DNA from 3 places in the Paenibacillus sp. S-12 genome. Region 3 is predicted to be linked to each of the others. Evidence: riboswitches for the same ligand, from Rfam matches in the RefSeq annotation. Region 3 holds a riboswitch; each other region holds the start of a gene.
The links. A riboswitch is a leader RNA that binds a small molecule or an ion and turns the genes downstream of it on or off. The one in region 3 is predicted to bind cobalamin.

Region 1 (6,456 bases), on a different contig from region 3:
ATGTACTGAAGGAAATGCAATCAGAGAACGAGACAGCACTGGAGTCGTGGCTATTGTTTCTGTACACATACAGTGTTATCGAGGCGACAGGTCAGCAGGAGCTGTCGGTTTGCTATGGGGCGAATAATACTTTTTCATCATTCGAGATCTGTAATCACGACGACTTGAATGTATTGTTGGAGAACGTAAATAGCAAGAAACAAGCAGCTCCAAAATGCACACAAGCAAAATTTATTATTGATTACAAGCAAAATGGGTTATTTCCGATGTTTTTATATCAGTTCACAGGAAATAAAGGCTATAAGGAATACTGTGATTTCTCATTCTCTTTTACTATGAATGAAGAAGCTGTTTATTTTGAGGCAAAGATTTTAAATCGCACCCTCAATTCGGATTATATTCAATCGTTGTTTTTAAGATGGATTCAGATTGTCCAGCATGTCAGTTTGAAAGAAAAAGATGATAACAAAGTACGATAGGAGCCATTGCTGTAATAAATGAATTCGTGGTTTGAATGAAAAAAGCACCTTCTGTATGCTGGGGAACGTTCGATCCAAAGAACAAACCCCAGCACAGGAGGCACTCTACAATGAAGGATAAACACATCAGAAAACAGAATCAATGAATTCAATAAATACAAAAGCTTGCTCGCTACGTTGATATTGGGCAAATAAATCGGTAGAGAACCTACCATCCCGGATACGTGGGATATGAAGCGCAGGTGTGCCTACACGTCGCATTGGTGGGGGTCTTGCCAAGTCTTATGTTCCATTTTCCTGCTGATATCAGTGAAAAGGGAATGCGTATGCGAATTTTGATCCATTTTGTAATCGTAGAAGTTGTGATGCTTACATTCACGAATTGGATGGGCTGGGTAACGGGAGCAGTTGGCACAATGATAGTCGCAGTTGAAATCGCAATTATCTCCCTTCTCGTCCGTTGGCTTGGATGGAGCAGTGATAGGAAGGTCGCAACGAAAATCAACGAGCAGTTGCGAAAACTAAAAAATGATGAAGTTCAATAAGACGGGGAAGCAGCAGCTTACCTCGTCTTTTTTTTAGCTTACTTTGTTATTCCTACAGCATAGTGTCGTACATATTTACTCTGCACCAATCGTTAATTATGCTGATGCTGCACTGATGAAGCAGAGGAGGATTGAATTTGGATAATAGAAATCATAATTTTGATCATTGCAGCTGTTTGTGAGATATCTTTTGCACTATACCGCATTTGTACAAAGTCATATCAGAAAAAGATCAAAGCCATGATAAGGCTTGGCGCGTTTGCAGCATTCCTAATTTTCACATTGGCGTCGGTTATTGAATGGAGCTTCCGTTGGCTGGGGCTTAGACTTTTGCTGCTTGTTTGGGCGCTTCTTGGAGTGTGGACGCTCATACGCAGCAAAGAGGAACGAAAAAATATAGAAGCAGCCGCGTTATCAGAATGCAATTGCTATGCTTCTGCTCGTTGTCATCGCTTTAACTCCAGCCCTCTTACAAACCTGTCTCTGGTTTCCCCGCTTTTGTCCAATATGCTGCAGGGCGGCAGGGCAGAGATTGATCCATTTACTGTCTTGAGACGATGAATCATATTCTAGTAGAGTTTTTCGATTGCTATCTCAAAGGGCAGGGTGCTTCACATCTGCGGGGACATAATGACGAGCAAATCCTCAATTCTTTTATCTTTTATTTTTTTCATATTGCCATTCAGATCGTTTGTGCTATAATTATGTCGAATGGACGACCATTCACGTCATGCACAATAGAAGAAGTTATAGACAATGGAAGTTTGGTGCAAATCCAACGCGGTCCCGCCACTGTAATAGGCCGATGAGCTCGGTCTTAAGTCAGGTCTTTTGTCTAGTAACTTTGCCAGGCCAGTCATTTCGAGGCGAAAGTGACTGGTTTACAAGTCTAGTGACGATACCGCCTCGCTAGGCTTTTTTACATTGCTTGAAGGCTGCCGACAATGCTGTCGGAGGGGCCGGGTGCTCGCCGCCAAACATACGAAGACGTATAAATAAAAGCAAGCGGGACATTTTTCAACGATGAAGAATCATATGCACAATGGTGTGCATGTCCCAATTTTTTTGCAGAAGATTTGTCGTAATGATGAAATCGTCGACATTGCGGTTGACGCATGTTTGCATTACGATGTACAGTATAAATGACAATTGAATGATAAGCTGCACAATGGCGTGCAGACAACATAACAAGCAAAGAGGCTTTTTAAAGGGAACTATTCCTTTGAGAGGCCTCTTTTTTTGTTGTAACTACTCCTTGGAGGTGCTTTACGTGGACAAACTTTCGATTAAAGCCGATCTCTACATGGGTCATGGTGCGCTGGATCGTCTGATGGAATGGCGCAATAAGCGTATTTTCATCGTTACCGATCCTTTTATGGTCAAATCAGGGATGATCAACATGGTATTCGATCGGCTGCATGACAGCAATGAGCAATATATTTTCAGCAACATCGTACCAGATCCGCCGGTTGAGATTGTCACAGAAGGTGTAGAGGCATTAGGCGCATTCAACACCGACTTGATTATTGCTATCGGCGGCGGCTCCGCTATTGATGCGGCCAAGGCGATGAAGCTGTTTGCACAAAAGCTGCTGAACCAGCAAGACATTCCATTCGTGGCAATCCCGACGACAAGTGGGACGGGCTCCGAGGTGACATCATTTTCGGTAATCAGTGATAAGCAGAAAAACATTAAATACCCGCTCGTATCCGATGAGATGCTGCCGCAAGAGGCGATATTAGATCCGGAACTGGTTAAGAGTGTTCCAGACTTCATTACGGCTGATACCGGAATGGATGTGTTGACGCATGCAATCGAAGCTTATGTATCTACGAAGGCGAACGATATATCGGATGCGCTGGCAGAGAAGGCTATCAAGTTGGTATTTGCTTATTTGCCAAGAGCCTATAAGGATGGCAGTGATTTAGAAGCGCGTGAGAAAATGCATAATGCATCCTGCATAGCGGGTATGGCATTCAACATTACTTCGCTCGGACTGAATCATGGCATTGCGCATGTCGCAGGGGCCAAATTCAAAATTGCGCATGGCCGCATGAATGCAATGCTGCTCCCGCATGTCATTGAATTCAATGCGAATTATAAACCAGGGTATGGCAGGGAAGAGAGCACTGCTGCCGCAGTTCGCTACGCAGAAATCGCCAAGAGCTTGGGACTGTCCGCACCAAATCCAAAGAGCGGTGTTCGCAGCCTTGTACAAGCGATCAAGCAGCTGCAGAAACAACTGCAGATGCCGTATACGCTGAAGGAATGTGGAGTTGATCAGGCGCTGCTGGATGAAATGAGGGACTCGATTGCCGAGGGAGCGCTGAAGGATGGCTGCACGGCGACGAATCCTCGCGTGCCAACGGCAGGGGATGTGGCCGAAATTTTGAACAAAATGTTTCAATCTTGAGATTGCGTCGAATTTTGTCTGAATGTGTATTGACAACGTTTGCAGTATTAAAATATAGTAAAGGTAACACAACGGCGTGTTGCATACAAAACCAAGCGAAGAGGCTTCTTAAAAATTCCTGCGTGAACTTTTAAGGGGCTTTTATGTTTTTTACAGCAATTTCACGTGTTTTCTGACATGAGAGTGAGATGATGGTATGGAGCAACACCAGAATGAAAAACAACGCGTTATCCAAGAGTACGTGCCTGGTAAACAGGTCACATTGGCTCATATTATCGCGAATCCGAACCCGGACATCTACAAAAAGTTGGGATTGGGCAGCGATGCGCACGATTCAATCGGCGTCATGACCATAACACCAAGCGAGGCATCTATTATAGCAGCGGATATCGCAACGAAGGCTGCTGGAGTACAAATCGGCTTTGTCGATCGCTTTAGCGGATCGCTTGTGATTACAGGCGATGTATCCTCCGTTGAATCTGCTATAAGTGAAGTGCTGCTTGGCTTGCAAAATATTTTAGGCTTCTCTGCTGCTGCGAACATTACAAGAACGTAGGTGAAGAAGCTGATGAAAAAAATTATTTTCGCCGGAAGCACCGGTTCAGGCAAGACAACGCTGTGCCAATGGCTGCATGGTGAAGAAATTGCCTATAAAAAAACGCAAGCGATCGAAAGCTTCGACCAAGCGATTGATACGCCGGGGGAGTGCATCGAGAATCGATATTTGTACAAGATGCTGCTCGTATCGAGCGTAGATGCAGATGTAATCGGGCTTGTGCAAGATTGCACGAAGGAAGACAGTTACTTTCCACCCGCCTTCGCAACCGTATTCGCCAAGCCGGTTATCGGCGTGGTAACCAAGGTGGAGCTGGCACAGTCGCAGGAGGAAATCGCGCAAGCGAGAGCTCACCTTCAAGCGGCTGGTGTGGAACGGATTTTTGAAGTCTCGACGATAGAGAATGTGGGAGTGGAGGCGCTTCGGCAATATTTGGAGGCGTAAACGGTTTATTCTACTGCAAGAAGCGGAATACCGGTAGACAAGCAAATAACGGCAGACAATGAGGTGCATGACACATGAATGGAAAAATTGTAATAGTCGATGACGAACCTATTACAAGAATGGATATTCGTGAGATGCTCGAAGAGGCGGACTACAATGTAGTAGGCGAAGCTTCCGATGGATTTGAAGCCATCGAATTATGCAAGAAGCATCTGCCAGACCTCGTCATCATGGATGTTCAAATGCCCATCCTCGATGGGCTTAAGGCTAGTAAACGAATCTTATCAGAGCAGCTGGCGGGAGGAATTCTTCTCTTAACCGCCTTCAGCGACAAGCAAACCATCGAGAAAGCCTCGGCTGTCGGTGCGCTTGGCTATCTGGTAAAGCCGCTTGATGAAAAGTCGTTCATTCCCATGGTGGAAGTGACCATCGCAAAAGGCAAGGAAATACGCAAGTTGGAGCAGAATCTATCGAAGCTGACGCAGAAGATGGAAGAGCGTAAAGCGGTTGAGAAGGCAAAAGGGATTCTGATGAAGGAAAATGGCTACACCGAAGAGGAAGCCTATCAAACCTTGCGCAAATTGAGTATGGATAGACGATGTCCGATGATTGAAATCGCTACCACGATCGTCATGTCCTATGATTGATTTCAAAGAACGAATTGGGAAGTTGTGCAGGCTGCATACGGGGTTGTCCGAAGCGGACATTGCATGGATTTGTGAAATCGCCGAGTCTTTTGAGAATACCGACGTTCAGGACGATGTGTTCATTGACGTGCTGTCCAGTGTAGCGAATGAGGCTATCGTCGTGTATCACCGTCGACCAAATGAAGGAAAGTCGCTGTACAAGCGGCCGGTCACAGGCGAGAAGGCGCTGCGCGAGAATGAGCCTGGCGTACTGAGAACGCTGGAGACCGGAATGATGTCGCAGGGTCTGGTTGCCAACACGCAGGAGAATCACCTTGTTCGGCAGACCGTCTATCCGATGAAAAATCAAGATGGCGTAATTGCGGTCGTCATTTACGAGAAAGATGTAAGCGACAATATCCAAGCCCACTTCAATATGGGATCAGGTGTGCCTTATGAAGATGGTGAAATGTCTTCAATGCTTACGGCAATGCTGCGGTTCAAGGATTCGCTCATCAATCAGTTGGAGGATGCCGTTCTCGTATTCGACAAGTACGGATTTTTGAAACTGAAAAATAAGCAGGCAGACGCATATTACAGGCAGCTTGGTTATTTGGAGGATATACAGGGCTTGCATTATGACAATCTGTCGCTTGATCGGACGATGTTCTCTGAGGTGATGAAGCAGCATTCATCTTCACCGTGCTGTCCGCTCACGACTGACGTGAAGGCAGCGGGCCGCTATTTTCAAGTGAAGCGGTTGTTTATTGAGGAGAAGGATTTATGTGTAGGCGTCATCCTGCACGATGTGACCGAGATTAAAGACAAGGAAGCAGAAATCATTTCGAAATCGGTAGCGATCCGTGAAATTCACCATCGTGTAAAAAATAATTTGCAGACGGTAGCATCGCTGCTGCGCATTCAAGGACGTCAGTGCAAGAGCCCTGAGGCCAAAAAGTGTCTGGACGACAGCGTCAGCCGGGTATTGGCGATTGCGGCCACCCATGAGCTGTTATCAACGGAAATTGATGCGCAAGTGGATCTGCTGGACGTTATTCGGCTCATTGCAACGAATATCGAGCGCTGCTTTTTACATTGCCATGCGATTGAGATGGACATCACGTCGACGCAGAGCATTTGTCTGGATAGCGACCGCACAGTGGATATTGCGCTCATCGTGAGCGAGCTGCTTCACAATAGTTATGAGCATGCGTTTGGCGATTGCACGCAGGGCAAGATTACGGTTCACGCGCAAGCGGAAGGCGATCTCGTGACTGTCATCGTGGCTGATAATGGGACAGGCTTTGCGGTAGAAGACGCTCCGCGCAAAAGCTTGGGGTTATCTATTGTTCGCAGCTATGTGAAGGATAAGCTGAAGGGAAAGCTGACAATC
Region 2 (6,456 bases), on a different contig from region 3:
TCGTTGCCATGGTAGGCGATGGCATCAACGACGCACCTGCGCTTGCCGCGGCTGACATTGGCTTCGCTATCGGTACAGGGACGGATGTAGCAATGGAGACAGCAGGTGTAACTTTGATGCGCGGCGACTTGAACGGGATTGCTGATGCGATGGAGATGAGCCGCCGGACGATGCGCAATATTAAGCAAAACTTGTTCTGGGCGCTTATTTACAATACGCTCGGCATTCCGATTGCAGCATCCGGTCTGCTTGCTCCATGGCTTGCAGGCGCGGCCATGGCGTTCAGTTCAGTCTCGGTCGTGCTCAATGCGCTTCGTCTTCAGCGGATCAAGCTGTAATTTCAAGGAGAGGCTTTTCTGAGCTATAGTGGATGATTGCCGACAACGGACATATGTTGTATGCTCAACATCTGCGTAATGCGGACAGTCGGAAAAAGTCGCAGACCATGTTCGTACCAAACACTTTGGTGTTAACAAATGATATATGCGCGTGGTATGATCATAAATGATGATAGGTTGGATTAAGGAGGTCTGAGCATGCAATTACGCGTTACAGCGAAGGCAGTCGAGCGTTTTTTGGCCGATTGGGGATTTACAGCAGGAGATCAAGTGCGCATCTTTGTGCGCTACAGCGGATTCAGTGCTTCAGGGCCTTATTCATTCGGCATCATGAAAGACAGTCCGCAATATCCAGCAGTGACGGAAGTCGTGAACGGCATTACGTTCTTTATGGAGCAAAATGATGTATGGTTCTTGGATAATCGCGAATTGACGCTGGATGAGAAGGACGAAGATATTGTTTTCGTACATGAAGGGATGGTCATCTAGCATATCACCCCATCAATGATCGTTAGGCGAGCCGTGAGGCTCGCCTATTGTGTATGTAAGGGGAGCTTATGTACAAATGAAGCGGGCGGGGTTAGGATTTTTTTCGAATAGAAACTGAGAAAAAATTCTTGTCAATCGCTCTGGTTAGATATATAATCGTTCTCAATTGGAAGATGTGTGAAAGCGGCTTTCAATGTAATTAAATATGGGAAACAGGTGCTTCGGGTAACGTCGAAGCTTAATAGGGAAGCCGGTTGGAAATCCGGCGCGGTCCCGCCACTGTGACAGTTGAGGTATTGCGAGAGAGCCACTGGTTTGTAAGGAATCGGGAAGGCTGCAATGGCCAATGAAGCTGAAGCCAGGAGACCTGCCTGTTTTGACAACACTGTTCGTACCTACGGGAGATAGGGAAGTGTTCGTAAGCATGGATATCGTCATTTCGATTCCTCTTAGCATGAGGTGTTTTTTGCTAATGAGCCGGAAGGAACGATCTATTCCATTATGCCTTCATGGACGTTTACGAGACATTTCTGTTATGGGACAGGAATGTCTTTTTTTGCATATTAAGGATGTAATGAATGCACAAGGCGATCCATAAACGTCTCATAAGGTGGAGTAGTGAGTTCGACTGCAATTCTAATTCCGTGTTAAGCGATAGAAATTGTCCAATTAATCCCGTACGGCAAAATTACGCATGAGAGGGGCAGTATGATGACAGCCAATTCAATCAAGACAAGCACAGCAGGTTACCCTCGGATCGGATACGACCGGGAATGGAAAAAGGCATTGGAGCAGTATTGGGCAGGCAACAGCTCTGCGGAGCAATTGGAGGATGAGCTGGAACGCATCAATGACGTTCGCCTGAAGACGATGCAAGAGGCAGGTATTGATCTGATTCCGGTCAATGATTACACCTGGTATGATCATGTGCTTGATATGACTGCTACTTTCGGATTGATTCCTTCACGGTTCTCCTACAATGGAGGTGAAGTAAGCGCGGATTTGCTGTTCGCATTGGCTCGAGGCACACAGGATGCCGTCGCTTGCGAGATGACGAAGTGGTTCAACACGAACTATCACTACATTGTGCCAGAGTGGGAGGGCAAGGCTCCGCAATTGACGGTCAACCGCCCGCTGCAAGCATATCGCAGGGCTAAGCAAGCCCATGGCATTGAAGGAAAGCCAGTCATCATCGGCCCCTATACGTATGTCCGCTTTATTAAAGGGATTAAACCGGAAGAACGCTTGAATGTACTTCGTCAATTCGCTGGAGTATATGGACAGCTTTTGAGTGAATTGGAGCAGGAAGGCGTGAAGACCGTTCAATTGGATGAGCCGGCATTCGTTCTGGAGATGCCGCACGAACATTGGCCGGCAGTGCAGGAAATATATGCTGAGCTTCGCAAGGCGGCTCCAAGCTTGTCGCTATGGGTGCAAACATACTTCGATGCAGTATCAGATTACGAATCGTTCGTGTCGCTTCCGGTAGATACGCTCGGTCTTGATTTTGTTCATGATAAAGGTAGAAATGAAGCAGCACTGCGTAAATTTGGATTCCCAGAACAGAAGCAGCTTGCCATCGGTATCATTGATGGCCGTAATATTTGGCGTACGGATCTAGCCGCAGCAGCGGCTTGGCTCGAATCGGTGGAAGGTATTGTCCCGAGGGAGCGCTGGATCGTACAGCCATCATGCAGCCTGCTGCATGTACCGTTGACTGCGAAGCGGGAGATTGAATTGCCAGCCCCTGTTAGAGAAGCCTTGGCGTTCGCAGACGAGAAGCTGGAGGAGACTGCTGCGCTTGCTCGTCATTTCTCAAGCCCAAGCGAGGAGACTCGCGCAGTGCTCACAGACAGCGGCGCTCGCGTTCAAGCTTGGCGCAATGAGCCTTCGAGACAGCGTCCGCAAGTGGTTCAGGCTTTGGAGGAGCTGCTTCGGACAGAAAAAGAAAAAGGAATTGAACGCCTTCCATTTGAAGAGCGCAAGGAGCTGCATCGTAAGCGCTGGCCTTCCTTGCCGCTGCTACCGACAACAACGATCGGAAGTATGCCGCAAACTGCGGATATTCGCCGCGCTCGCCTTCGTTTCCGCAAGGGCGAATGGGATGCAAAGACATACGAAACGTATTTAGAAGATGAAATGACACGATGGATCCGCATTCAAGAAGAGATCGGAATTGACGTTCTGGTGCATGGCGAGTTCGAACGGACAGATATGGTCGAATATTTCGGTGAAAAGTTAGATGGGTTCGCATTTACAAAGTTTGGATGGGTTCAATCCTACGGTTCGCGCTGTGTGAAACCGCCAGTGTTGTATGGAGATGTTGCGTTTACAGAGGCAATGACAGTGAAGGAAACGGCATTTGCTCAATCCTTGACTTCTCAACCGGTTAAAGGGATGCTTACTGGCCCAGTCACAATCTTGAACTGGTCTTTTGTCCGCGATGATATCCCGCGTGAGCAAGCTGCGTTCCAACTGGCCTATGCGCTTCGCCAAGAGATTGCCGCGCTGGAGAAAGCCGGAATCGGCATGATCCAGGTCGATGAGCCGGCGGTAAAGGAAGGCATGCCGCTGAAGGCAGAGGATGCTGTTTATTACACCGATTGGGCGGTATTGGCGTTCCGCCTTGCCACCTGCGGAGCAGCGCCGGAAACGCAAGTGCATACGCATATGTGCTATTGTGATTTCTCCGATATGGTTGACACAATCCGCAAGATGGATGCGGACGTCATTTCACTTGAAACGGCACGAAGCGGCGGCGATATGATTGGAACGCTGGAGAAGCAAAGCTATGAGCTTGGCATCGGACTTGGCGTCTATGACATTCACAGTCCCCGCGTCCCAGCGGTGGAAGAGATTGATCGAATCATCGAACAGGCACTGCGCGTGCTTCCAGTAGAGACGTTCTGGATTAACCCGGACTGTGGTCTGAAAACTCGCCGCGAGCCTGAAACAGTAGCAGCATTGCGCAACATGGTAGAAGCAACGAAGCTTGCTCGTGCCCGTCATGCAGCGGCCGTATCAACTGAAGCATAAGCTTGTTCATTACCACTCCCCGCAACATGCAATTATACCTCAATAGGATCATTTAAGTAGGAAAGGGTCATCTCTCGCAATCATCGTGATTGCCATGCAGGGATGGCCCTTCTTTCTTAAAGTGGAGTGGAATAAGAAAGATTAAAATTTGAAATATGCAATAGATGGCATATGGACAACTTGATTTCTGGACATGAGTAAAGGAGAACGAAAATGGTTATTTATACGTAAAGGATGTCGAGATATAAGGATATATCGAATGAAGAAAAGATATGGTATAATAGAGATGTAAGCGGATACATATCTCCTGCTTCCATCTTCCCGTACCCTACTTCCGGAAGCAGAAAGGTGGGATCTGATATGCGTTGGATTACACAATGGTTCAAACGGAACAAACAGGTTTCTCCATCGGTACGTAAAAGGGTGCACGTGACTGTGGAGGATGTGCGCAGAGCGGTGCTTCAATACGAAAAAGATATGCCGAATGAAATCAAACGCACAACACTGATGCTAGCAGATCACAGCATTGATTTGAAGCGTCTGCGCCGTTACTTGGGCGGGGAATCGGATCAGAAATTTTATATGTCCCAATATACGTACGAAATATTTGATGAGAAAGACAAGCATATTCCGATATATCTCGATATGGTGCAGGCTGCGGTGGATGATTATTTGGATGAACATGATGATCTTCCCGTACTCTCGGGCACGCGCAATCGCCAAGTTCATTATGACTTGCTCGTGCAGCGCCACTATTTAAAAGAGAAGCCGCCAATCTCGCTTTACTTAACGACCGAGCAATTTTTGCTGACACATGAAGAGGATTGGCATAAAACGCAAGGAGCCCTCAACTGAGGCTCAAACTGTATAGGGGAACAAGAGCTTGCCTCCTATGATGGGAGATAAGCTCTTTTTGTTTATTTTCCAGTTAAAATTCTGGGGCGATTAGTGGTATCCTATTAGATGGAATGTCTTCGTTATTTATAGTCGAATGATGAGCGAGGTGCGTAATCATGGACATCATCGGATGGATGGCAGAGCAGAAAATTCAAGAAGCGATGAAGGAAGGCGCATTTGATCAACTGCCTGGCAAAGGGAGGCCATTAGATCTGAAAGATTTGACCCATGTTCCTGAGGAATTGCGGCCTGCATATTTGATGATGCAAAATGCTGGACTGCTGCCTGAACCTATATATCTTGGACGTGAAATCGTACGTTTGGAGGAGCTTCTTGCAGCGTGTGATCCAGAAGATAAGCAAAGGATAGGCGACACTCGGAAGCAGCTGAATGAACGGAAACTCCGGCTGCAGATGATGATGGAGGAGCGTGGGTGGACTGTTGTGCCCGCGTTTGCCCAATATGAATCGCAAATCGTAAGCAAGGTGACCGGTGTCACGAAGTCTCCCGATGAGAAGTGAAAATTGGACAAACTAGACTCAGGAGCAGCTCATTTGACGCATGTGAATTCGTTATCTATGAAACGATAGATATAACCGTACATATTGAAGCAGAGCAATGCAGATAGGTTCATTGCAATGTTGGGATAGAAGGAAGGAAAGGTGTACATGGTATGACGACCTATTGGCAACAACTTAGAAGAGAGCTCCCTCAATGGGTAGAGGAGAGCCGGACTGTATCACAGGATGGAGAGGTCGCTTCTTATATACCCGGGCTTGCAAGTGCTCCGAAGGACGCGCTGTGCATATCCTTGTTCGGTATTCAAGGTGAACAAGTGCATGCAGGCGATTGCAAGTTAACGTTTACGATGCAAAGTATATCCAAAGTATTTTCACTGCTCCTCGCTTTGCTCGATAGTGGTGAAGCAGGCGTATTTAGTAAGGTAGGCATGGAGCCTACTGGAGATGATTTCAACTCGATCTTGAAGCTTGAGCTCGTTGATCCGGGCAAGCCGTTCAATCCGTTCATTAATGCGGGAGCAATCGCGATCGCCTCGCTGATTGAAGGCGAAACTCCGCAAGAAAAATCGATGCGCATGCTTGAATTCATCCGTGAATTGGCAGATGACCCAACGATAACATGGAATGAAGAGGTGTATCAATCGGAGAGAGATACTGCCCATCGCAACCGCTCGCTCGCTTACTTTTTGAAGGATAATGGTGTTCTTCAAGCGGATGTCGAGGATACGCTCGAAGTGTATTTTCGCCAATGTGCGATCGAGGTCAACACAGACCATCTTGCGCGTATGGCGCTTGTCTTGGCGAATGGAGGCTGCAATCCTCAGAACGGGCGCTGCTATATTCCGAAGCATTATGTACAAATTGCGAATTCATTCATGGTAACATGCGGCATGTACAATGCCTCGGGAGAGTTTGCAATTCAAGTGGGGATACCGGCCAAAAGTGGAGTTTCCGGGGGGATTCTTGCGGTAATCCCAGGCAAGATGGGGATCGGAGTGGTAGGTCCCGCCCTGAATAAGAAAGGAAATAGCGTTGCAGGCGTTCATTTGCTCGGCGCATTGTCGGAGCGATATGATTGGAGCATCTTTTAATACTGTGAGAATATGAAAAGAGCACACGAAATAAGTCCTCCTCACATAGGCTGACATAGTACCTCTTCGTACGGATTACGCAAG
Region 3 (6,456 bases):
AGTAGCAGCATAGATACCGCCGTTCGGGGACAGCCTCATGAATAATTGCTCAGCGAACGTACTCTTGCCACTGCGTGCCCCGCCTGTTACGAGTACAATTTTCCCCATTCTCACTCATCCTTGCTTTCTAATACTTGGTATATCAGGTCAGATCATCACGTAAACTGCCCGCTGTATACCTGCTAACGGCCATTTCTTACTATCTGTTAATTCTGTATTTCTATTAGTGACTATATCAGCGATACCTATCAATCACTTGTATTAGCGACTCCGTCATTTCTACAGCGGTCATTCCTTATTCGTTACACCCGCCTCTGCAAATGTAGCCATTTCCCGCATAATCCGCATGGCAGCGTCAATCAGTTGGAACATAAGCACTCCGCCGGTTCCTTCCCCGAGTCGCATCTGTACATGCAAGCAAGGGTTCAACTTCAGCTCAGACAAAAGGGCTCTATGTCCCCGCTCCTCTGACAAATGTGAACCAATGAGATAAGGCTGTACTGCCGGAGCCAACCGAACTGCCGCCAGCGCGGCTGCACTGGAAATAAATCCATCCACGACAACCGGAACCCGGTTGGCCGCAGCTGCAAGAATAACCCCCGTCAGACCGGCAATTTCCAAGCCGCCTACCTTCGCAATCACATCAAGAGCATCCTCTTGGTTCGGTTTATTTATCTCAAGCGCTTGCCGTACTACATTGCATTTATGTTTCCACTGTTCATCACCGATGCCAGTTCCGTGCCCTACTGCATCTTCAGGCTGCATGCCGGTGAAGGCGCACAGCATCGCCGCACTCGCCGTTGTATTCCCAATTCCCATTTCTCCCGTCGAGAATAAACGGTATCCATCGCGGACGTACTGTTCTACAATATCAACACCTACTAGAATCGCAGATAATGCTTCTTCGCGTGACATCGCTGGGCCCTTTGCCATGTTCGCTGTTCCTTTCCGCACCTTGCGCGATACCAGCTTTGGATCACTCAAGTCGGCATTCACACCGATATCGACACAGATCACATCGGCTCCTGCTTCGCGAGACAGGACATTGACTGCAGCCCCTCCACGCAGAAAATTGAACACCATTTGCGGCGTCACTTCAGATGGAAATGCACTTACGCCTTCGTCGCACACCCCATGATCGCCAGCCATGACAATAACTGCCTTCTTCTCGAATTGCGGCTTAACCTCTCCTGTAATGCCCGCAGCCTGCACAGCTATGTGTTCCAGCACGCCCAAGCTTCCCGGCGGCTTTGTCAATTGATTTTGATGCTGGATGGCAGATTGAATTGCCTCCTCGTCCAGCGGTTTAATTTGTGCGATCAGTTGCTTCAATCGTTCATTCATGCTGCTCATCTCCGTTGTCAGATTCAATGCCATACTGTCAGCGCTTTCCGCTGCTCTTGCTTATCTCCAAAAACATCAGCTCAACATGCCTTGCTTACGTTAAATCGTTACCTATTTCAAATTGTAAAGCTAGTAATTGCGTTATTGCAAAATCATAATAAGTTGTGCTGTCCCATCTATCATCCATGACTTGGGCGAATTAACACCTGCGGACGTCCTGTATCAGGATGCGGCACGATCGTCGTGTCGGTGGCAAAGATCCGCGACAGCAGCTCCGGATTCATCAATTCATCGGGCGTGCCTTGGGCAGCAATCCCTCCGTCATGGATTACAACAAGCCGATCACAGTATAAAGAAGCCAAATTCAAGTCATGGAGCACAGATACGATTGTCAAGCCGCAATCCTTCTGCCAATCCCGAACAATATCCATAAATTGCACCTGATAATGGATATCCAGATAGGTTGTCGGCTCATCCAAAAGCACGATGCTGGGCGATTGCACCATCAGCTTGGCCAAAGCCGTGCGCTGACGCTGACCGCCGCTAATCCGATCGAGCGGATAATCGGCCAGCTCTGTCAGTTGCAGCCGCTCCATAATTCGGTCTACGAGCGCTCCGCTGTCCTCGGACTCTGATCCGAGCCAGGACTGAAAAGGGAAGCGTCCCATTTCAACCACCTCACGGACGGTAAAGCCAAGTGGCGGCAGAGCTTCCTGCTGCAATACAGCCATCAGTTGGGACAATGCTCTTCGTTTGTAGGAAGCCAGCGCCTGTCCAATCACCTGGATCGAGCCTGACGTCGGACGATCGGCTCCAGACAATAAGGATAGGAGCGTGGATTTGCCGCTGCCGTTCGGACCGATAATGCCGACCCATTCACCAGCTTGCACACGAAGCTCTACATCATGAAGAACATGCTTCTCGCCATAGTGCTTGCTCAATCCTTGAACTTCAATGATCGTATCTTTAACCAGTTCGTTAGCGGGATTGCTGCTCTCTGCCAACCCCAAATCCCTTAGCGGCAAATGTTTTCCTCTTTGTGTCATGACCATTTCCCCCGTTTCGCTCGCTTATTGCGCATAAGCAAGTAGGCGAAGAATGGCGCACCCAGGAACGCCGTTACAACCCCCAGCGGAATTTCCGTCGGCGCAAAAGCCGTGCGGGCAATTGTATCCGCCCACATGACATAAATGGCTCCCCCAATTGCTGAGAGCGGTATCAAATATCGATAGTCTGGGCCAACAATCAAGCGCAGCAGATGCGGCACGACTAGGCCGACAAATCCAATGACGCCAGAGACGGACACGGCCGCTGCTGTAATCATTGTCGCCGTCAGCAGCACTACCCATTTCGTTCGTTCCACATGAAGTCCGAGATGGGAGGCTTGCCGCTCGCCTAGTGCAAGCAAATTCAATGGTCTTGCGTATGCAATAAGAATTACGATGCCGACTGCCAAATAGGGAGCAAGGACAAGCGTATAGGACCAGCCGCGCATCGCCAAGCTTCCCATTACCCAAAATAAAATTTCATTGATCGTCTGATTCGTCATTGCCACAAGAAACGATACAATTGAGCCAAGAAAGGCTTGCATCACTACCCCGGATAAAATAAGCGTCTCGATCGGAATCTTGCCCTGCTCACTGGCAAGCTTGATGACCACCATCAAGGTTGCCACCCCTGTTGCGAATGCGACGACAGGTATAGTCCATTCGCCGAACAGTGCATATTGCAGGCCAAAGTAAATAAGCAAAGCGGCTCCCACAGAAGCGCCAGAAGATACCCCTAATGTATACGGGTCTGCCAGTGGATTGCGCAATACCCCTTGAAATGCAGTTCCCGCTACACCGAGTGCCGCTCCGACGAGCAGAGCCAGCAGAACACGAGGGAAGCGTACCTTCATCATAATTTGCGCAGAGGCATCATCCCATGTAACCGGAATTACTTGATCCATGCCCGGAATATGATGGAGCAGAATTTGTGCAATTTCTCCCATTGGCATTCGTACTGACCCTACAGCCAAACATCCCACAACGGACAAAAGGAGAAGCGCAATACCCGCTCCTCCATACCCAACCATTTTATTCATCGTTCTCTCCACGACGATTATTTCACCAAGTCCGGATGAATCGCCTTCGCAACAGCCTTCAATCCGTCAGCAACACGTGGTCCCGGACGGCTGATCAGGTTCTGATCCACACCAATTACTTGATTGTTCTTAATTGCATTGATATTGTTCCAACCGCTGCGTCCACGAATAATTTCTTCCAAGGACTTGTTCGTCTCGGAATCCACTACACCTTGTGTGAACATGATTACATCCGGATTGGATTTAATAATATTTTCTTCGTTAATTTGAATCCAGCCAGCTGAATCAGCCGCAACGTTTGTGCCGCCCGCCATTTCAATCAGCTCGTTCATGAACTCGCCGCTGCCTACTGTCCAGCCTGGGGAGAATTCAATGTAGACCTTCTTCTTCTCCGCGCTTTGGACCGCATTCTTTACGTCATCACGCACTTGCTTCATGTTGTCAACGACTGTCTTCGCTTCCGCTTGATGGTCTGTAATTTGACCATACAATTCGATATTGGTAATCACATCATCGTACGTTTTTGGCTCGACCTTGAATATTTTAATTCCAAGCTCGCGGAACTTTTTCACAACTGGCTCCTTCATGGAGATGCCTGTGAACACGATGTCCGGCTTGGCTTTAATAATTGCCTCTTCATTCGGCTTCGTAATGCCGCCCATTTTCTCTTTGGACTTCGCTGCTTCCGGATAATCATCAAAATCAGAAACACCAACGATTTGAGCATCCAATCCAAGTGCGAACAAGGACTCTGTCTCTGCTGGAGATACAGACACTATACGTTCAGGCGCTTTTTCGAAGGTAAATTCTTCGCCTGTTGCATCTTTAACAGTCAGTGGATATTTCGTTTTCAGATCATCCTGCTTCGGTTGTTCAGAGGCAGTGTTGTTGGTCTCTTGCTGAGCAGCCGTATTTTCAGCGGGTTTAGCCGCATCCTTGTTGCCGCAAGCCGCAAGTCCTACTGTCAGCATAAGCGCCAGCAGCGCCGCAACCGATTTGTTCAACCATTTGTTCATGTTTTATCTCTCCCTCGCGTCATTCTTTCCTCGTCTTACCTCTGTACCAAATGTGCAAGCGTAAAGCGGTTCCATTCGCCACCATGCGTAACGAAATTGCGTGACAAGTTGCAATTGCCTAAAGTTATACTCCCCTGCGGGTATCGGTTGTCAATGAGCACTTGCATATACCTAAGCTGTACCTCTTCATGTGACTGAATTCGTGATATACATTCGTGCTGTGCATTTACATCAAATTGCATTGCTGTCGTGTATAAGCGCTTATGGTTATGAAATGCTTGCTTATACAGCAAAAAACCCCCGATCCTTCGATCCAGGGGAACACATTGTCATCTATCGCAATATCCAGCAGACACCTAGATACAGGGGCCAGCAGCTAAGCTGCCATGTTGCCTGATGCATTACGCCAATGACGTGCTCCTCTCCGCGAAGGATACAACTCGTCTATCTTCAGGCAGGTTTCCTGACTTAGGAGAATACGTTGAGCTCGCCTTCCCATCCTTATCAGCGGATACCATACCTGCTGATCAATTAGACAGTGGCCTAATGAGCACAACACTCCATTCACAGTGGCGGGACCGCGCCGGGTTCACACCGGCTTCCCTTTTAACCCTGGGTACAAATATCACACATCCCGGCATTTCAACCCATACAGCCCCATTGCTGTACAATAACATTCATGGATCAATCCCGTTATGATTCCCCAAGGACCTGAAGTATCGCGAATATTCAACATCGAATAATTTCGTTATCTAAGTCCTAAACTCGATATTAGATTATAGGGGAAAAGCCCACCACTTGCAATAGAATACATCATTGCTGCGATGATATTAGCCTGTTAGCGCATGCTTCCTCATTTGCTTGGCAGACGTTCCGCTCGCAAGAACTTCCATTTGCGCGCACATTGCTTCGCTGTAATCATGATCCCGCCGCCGATTGGCGCTGCCGCTTCCCAAAATGATTTTCGTGGAAAAGCCAGCGTATATAATCGACGTACGACGCCTCCGTGTGTAACAATGACAACATCCGGCCGCGGGGCAAGTCCGCTGCCATATGTTTGCCGCATCCGGCTCGGCTTGCACCGCATCACCCGCCCACGGGGAAGCGGGGAAGAATGATGCGGCCGACGACGGGCAGCGCATTCCTGACGCTCCGCGTGTATGCCGCAGCTGCTGCCGAAGGATTCGCGCGCGTTCCGCAGCACTTCCCACCATACATGCGCGGTGCGCGTGCAGAAGGACTGCCATGGCTCCCCGCGCGGCGGCTGGACGGCTGAAGAATCGTCCAGCCATCTGCGATACTGAGGATCCTCCTTCAAATCATTGTAGGTCAAGCCTTCCCACATGCCGAAGTCATACTCTCGCAATCTTGTATCCTCTACAGCTTGCCTGCTGTCGCGCGGACGCAAATAAGCAAGCGTATCGCGGCAGCGCCGCATATCGCTCGTATATAGAAGCGGTGACGGATGTGCCACTGCGCGGCGAAGCCCTCTCAGTTCTTCAGTGGAATCCGGCAGCAGCGGCACATCTGAATAGCTAATGTAGCGCCGCTCTGTATTCTCTTTCGTCAAGCCGTGGCGTACAAGCGCGAAGCGTACAATCTTGCTGTTCGTTTGACTCTTTTTTCGTAATATATGCCTTGTCATATTGACTCGTTTCCTATTGGTTTTCAATGCTCCTAAACGACGCTTGTTCCGATGAATAGGGGGAGCATTCCATTTAGTTGTCCGTCTCATTCCATTTCGTACTCCTTCATTCATCAATCGTCTACAGAAGCCATCCTCCGCATATATAGAGGAGCAGACTTGCAACAATCACAAAGCATGTGGAGCTGCTTAGTAGCAGCCTGCATACCGCAGGTATATGCTCTGCCTGCAAGGGCTGCTGTGTATCCCCCATATATGCGCGGAATGAACGTATTCCTTTATACACATTATATCCACCAAGCCGGATGCCAAGTGCTCCCGCCGCGGATGCTTCCGCCCAGCCACTGTTCGGGCTCGGATGCTTT

Region 1: linked by a shared signal. The riboswitch ahead of NO352_RS07515 (1-propanol dehydrogenase PduQ) and the one ahead of NO352_RS17635 (ABC transporter substrate-binding protein) in region 3 are both predicted to bind cobalamin.
Region 2: linked by a shared signal. The riboswitch ahead of metE (5-methyltetrahydropteroyltriglutamate--homocysteine S-methyltransferase) and the one ahead of NO352_RS17635 (ABC transporter substrate-binding protein) in region 3 are both predicted to bind cobalamin.

What each region holds. Positions count from the first base shown of each region.
Region 1 is NZ_JASIUF010000008.1:812-7,267, forward strand. Features, by position in the region: partial or broken gene NO352_RS07500 (non-ribosomal peptide synthetase) at 1-479, shown strand, start outside; partial or broken gene NO352_RS07505 (transposase) at 636-734, opposite strand; gene NO352_RS07510 (DUF3021 family protein) at 764-1,024, shown strand; adenosylcobalamin (AdoCbl) riboswitch at 1,757-1,909, shown strand; gene NO352_RS07515 (1-propanol dehydrogenase PduQ) at 2,295-3,437, shown strand; gene NO352_RS07520 (BMC domain-containing protein) at 3,634-3,993, shown strand; gene NO352_RS07525 (EutP/PduV family microcompartment system protein) at 4,006-4,437, shown strand; gene NO352_RS07530 (ANTAR domain-containing response regulator) at 4,512-5,084, shown strand; gene NO352_RS07535 (sensor histidine kinase) at 5,077-6,456, shown strand, end outside.
Region 2 is NZ_JASIUF010000005.1:671,904-678,359, forward strand. Features, by position in the region: gene NO352_RS05945 (heavy metal translocating P-type ATPase) at 1-338, shown strand, start outside; gene NO352_RS05950 (HesB/YadR/YfhF family protein) at 537-827, shown strand; cobalamin riboswitch at 1,025-1,216, shown strand; gene metE (5-methyltetrahydropteroyltriglutamate--homocysteine S-methyltransferase) at 1,539-3,863, shown strand; gene NO352_RS05960 (DUF3939 domain-containing protein) at 4,224-4,718, shown strand; gene NO352_RS05965 (DnaJ family domain-containing protein) at 4,877-5,281, shown strand; gene glsA (glutaminase A) at 5,434-6,372, shown strand.
Region 3 is NZ_JASIUF010000018.1:47,793-54,248, forward strand. Features, by position in the region: gene cobU (bifunctional adenosylcobinamide kinase/adenosylcobinamide-phosphate guanylyltransferase) at 1-108, opposite strand, end outside; gene cobT (nicotinate-nucleotide--dimethylbenzimidazole phosphoribosyltransferase) at 289-1,344, opposite strand; gene NO352_RS17625 (ABC transporter ATP-binding protein) at 1,524-2,390, opposite strand; gene NO352_RS17630 (FecCD family ABC transporter permease) at 2,387-3,430, opposite strand; gene NO352_RS17635 (ABC transporter substrate-binding protein) at 3,448-4,446, opposite strand; cobalamin riboswitch at 4,883-5,106, opposite strand; gene NO352_RS17640 (histidine phosphatase family protein) at 5,300-6,181, opposite strand; gene cbiB (adenosylcobinamide-phosphate synthase CbiB) at 6,213-6,456, opposite strand, start outside.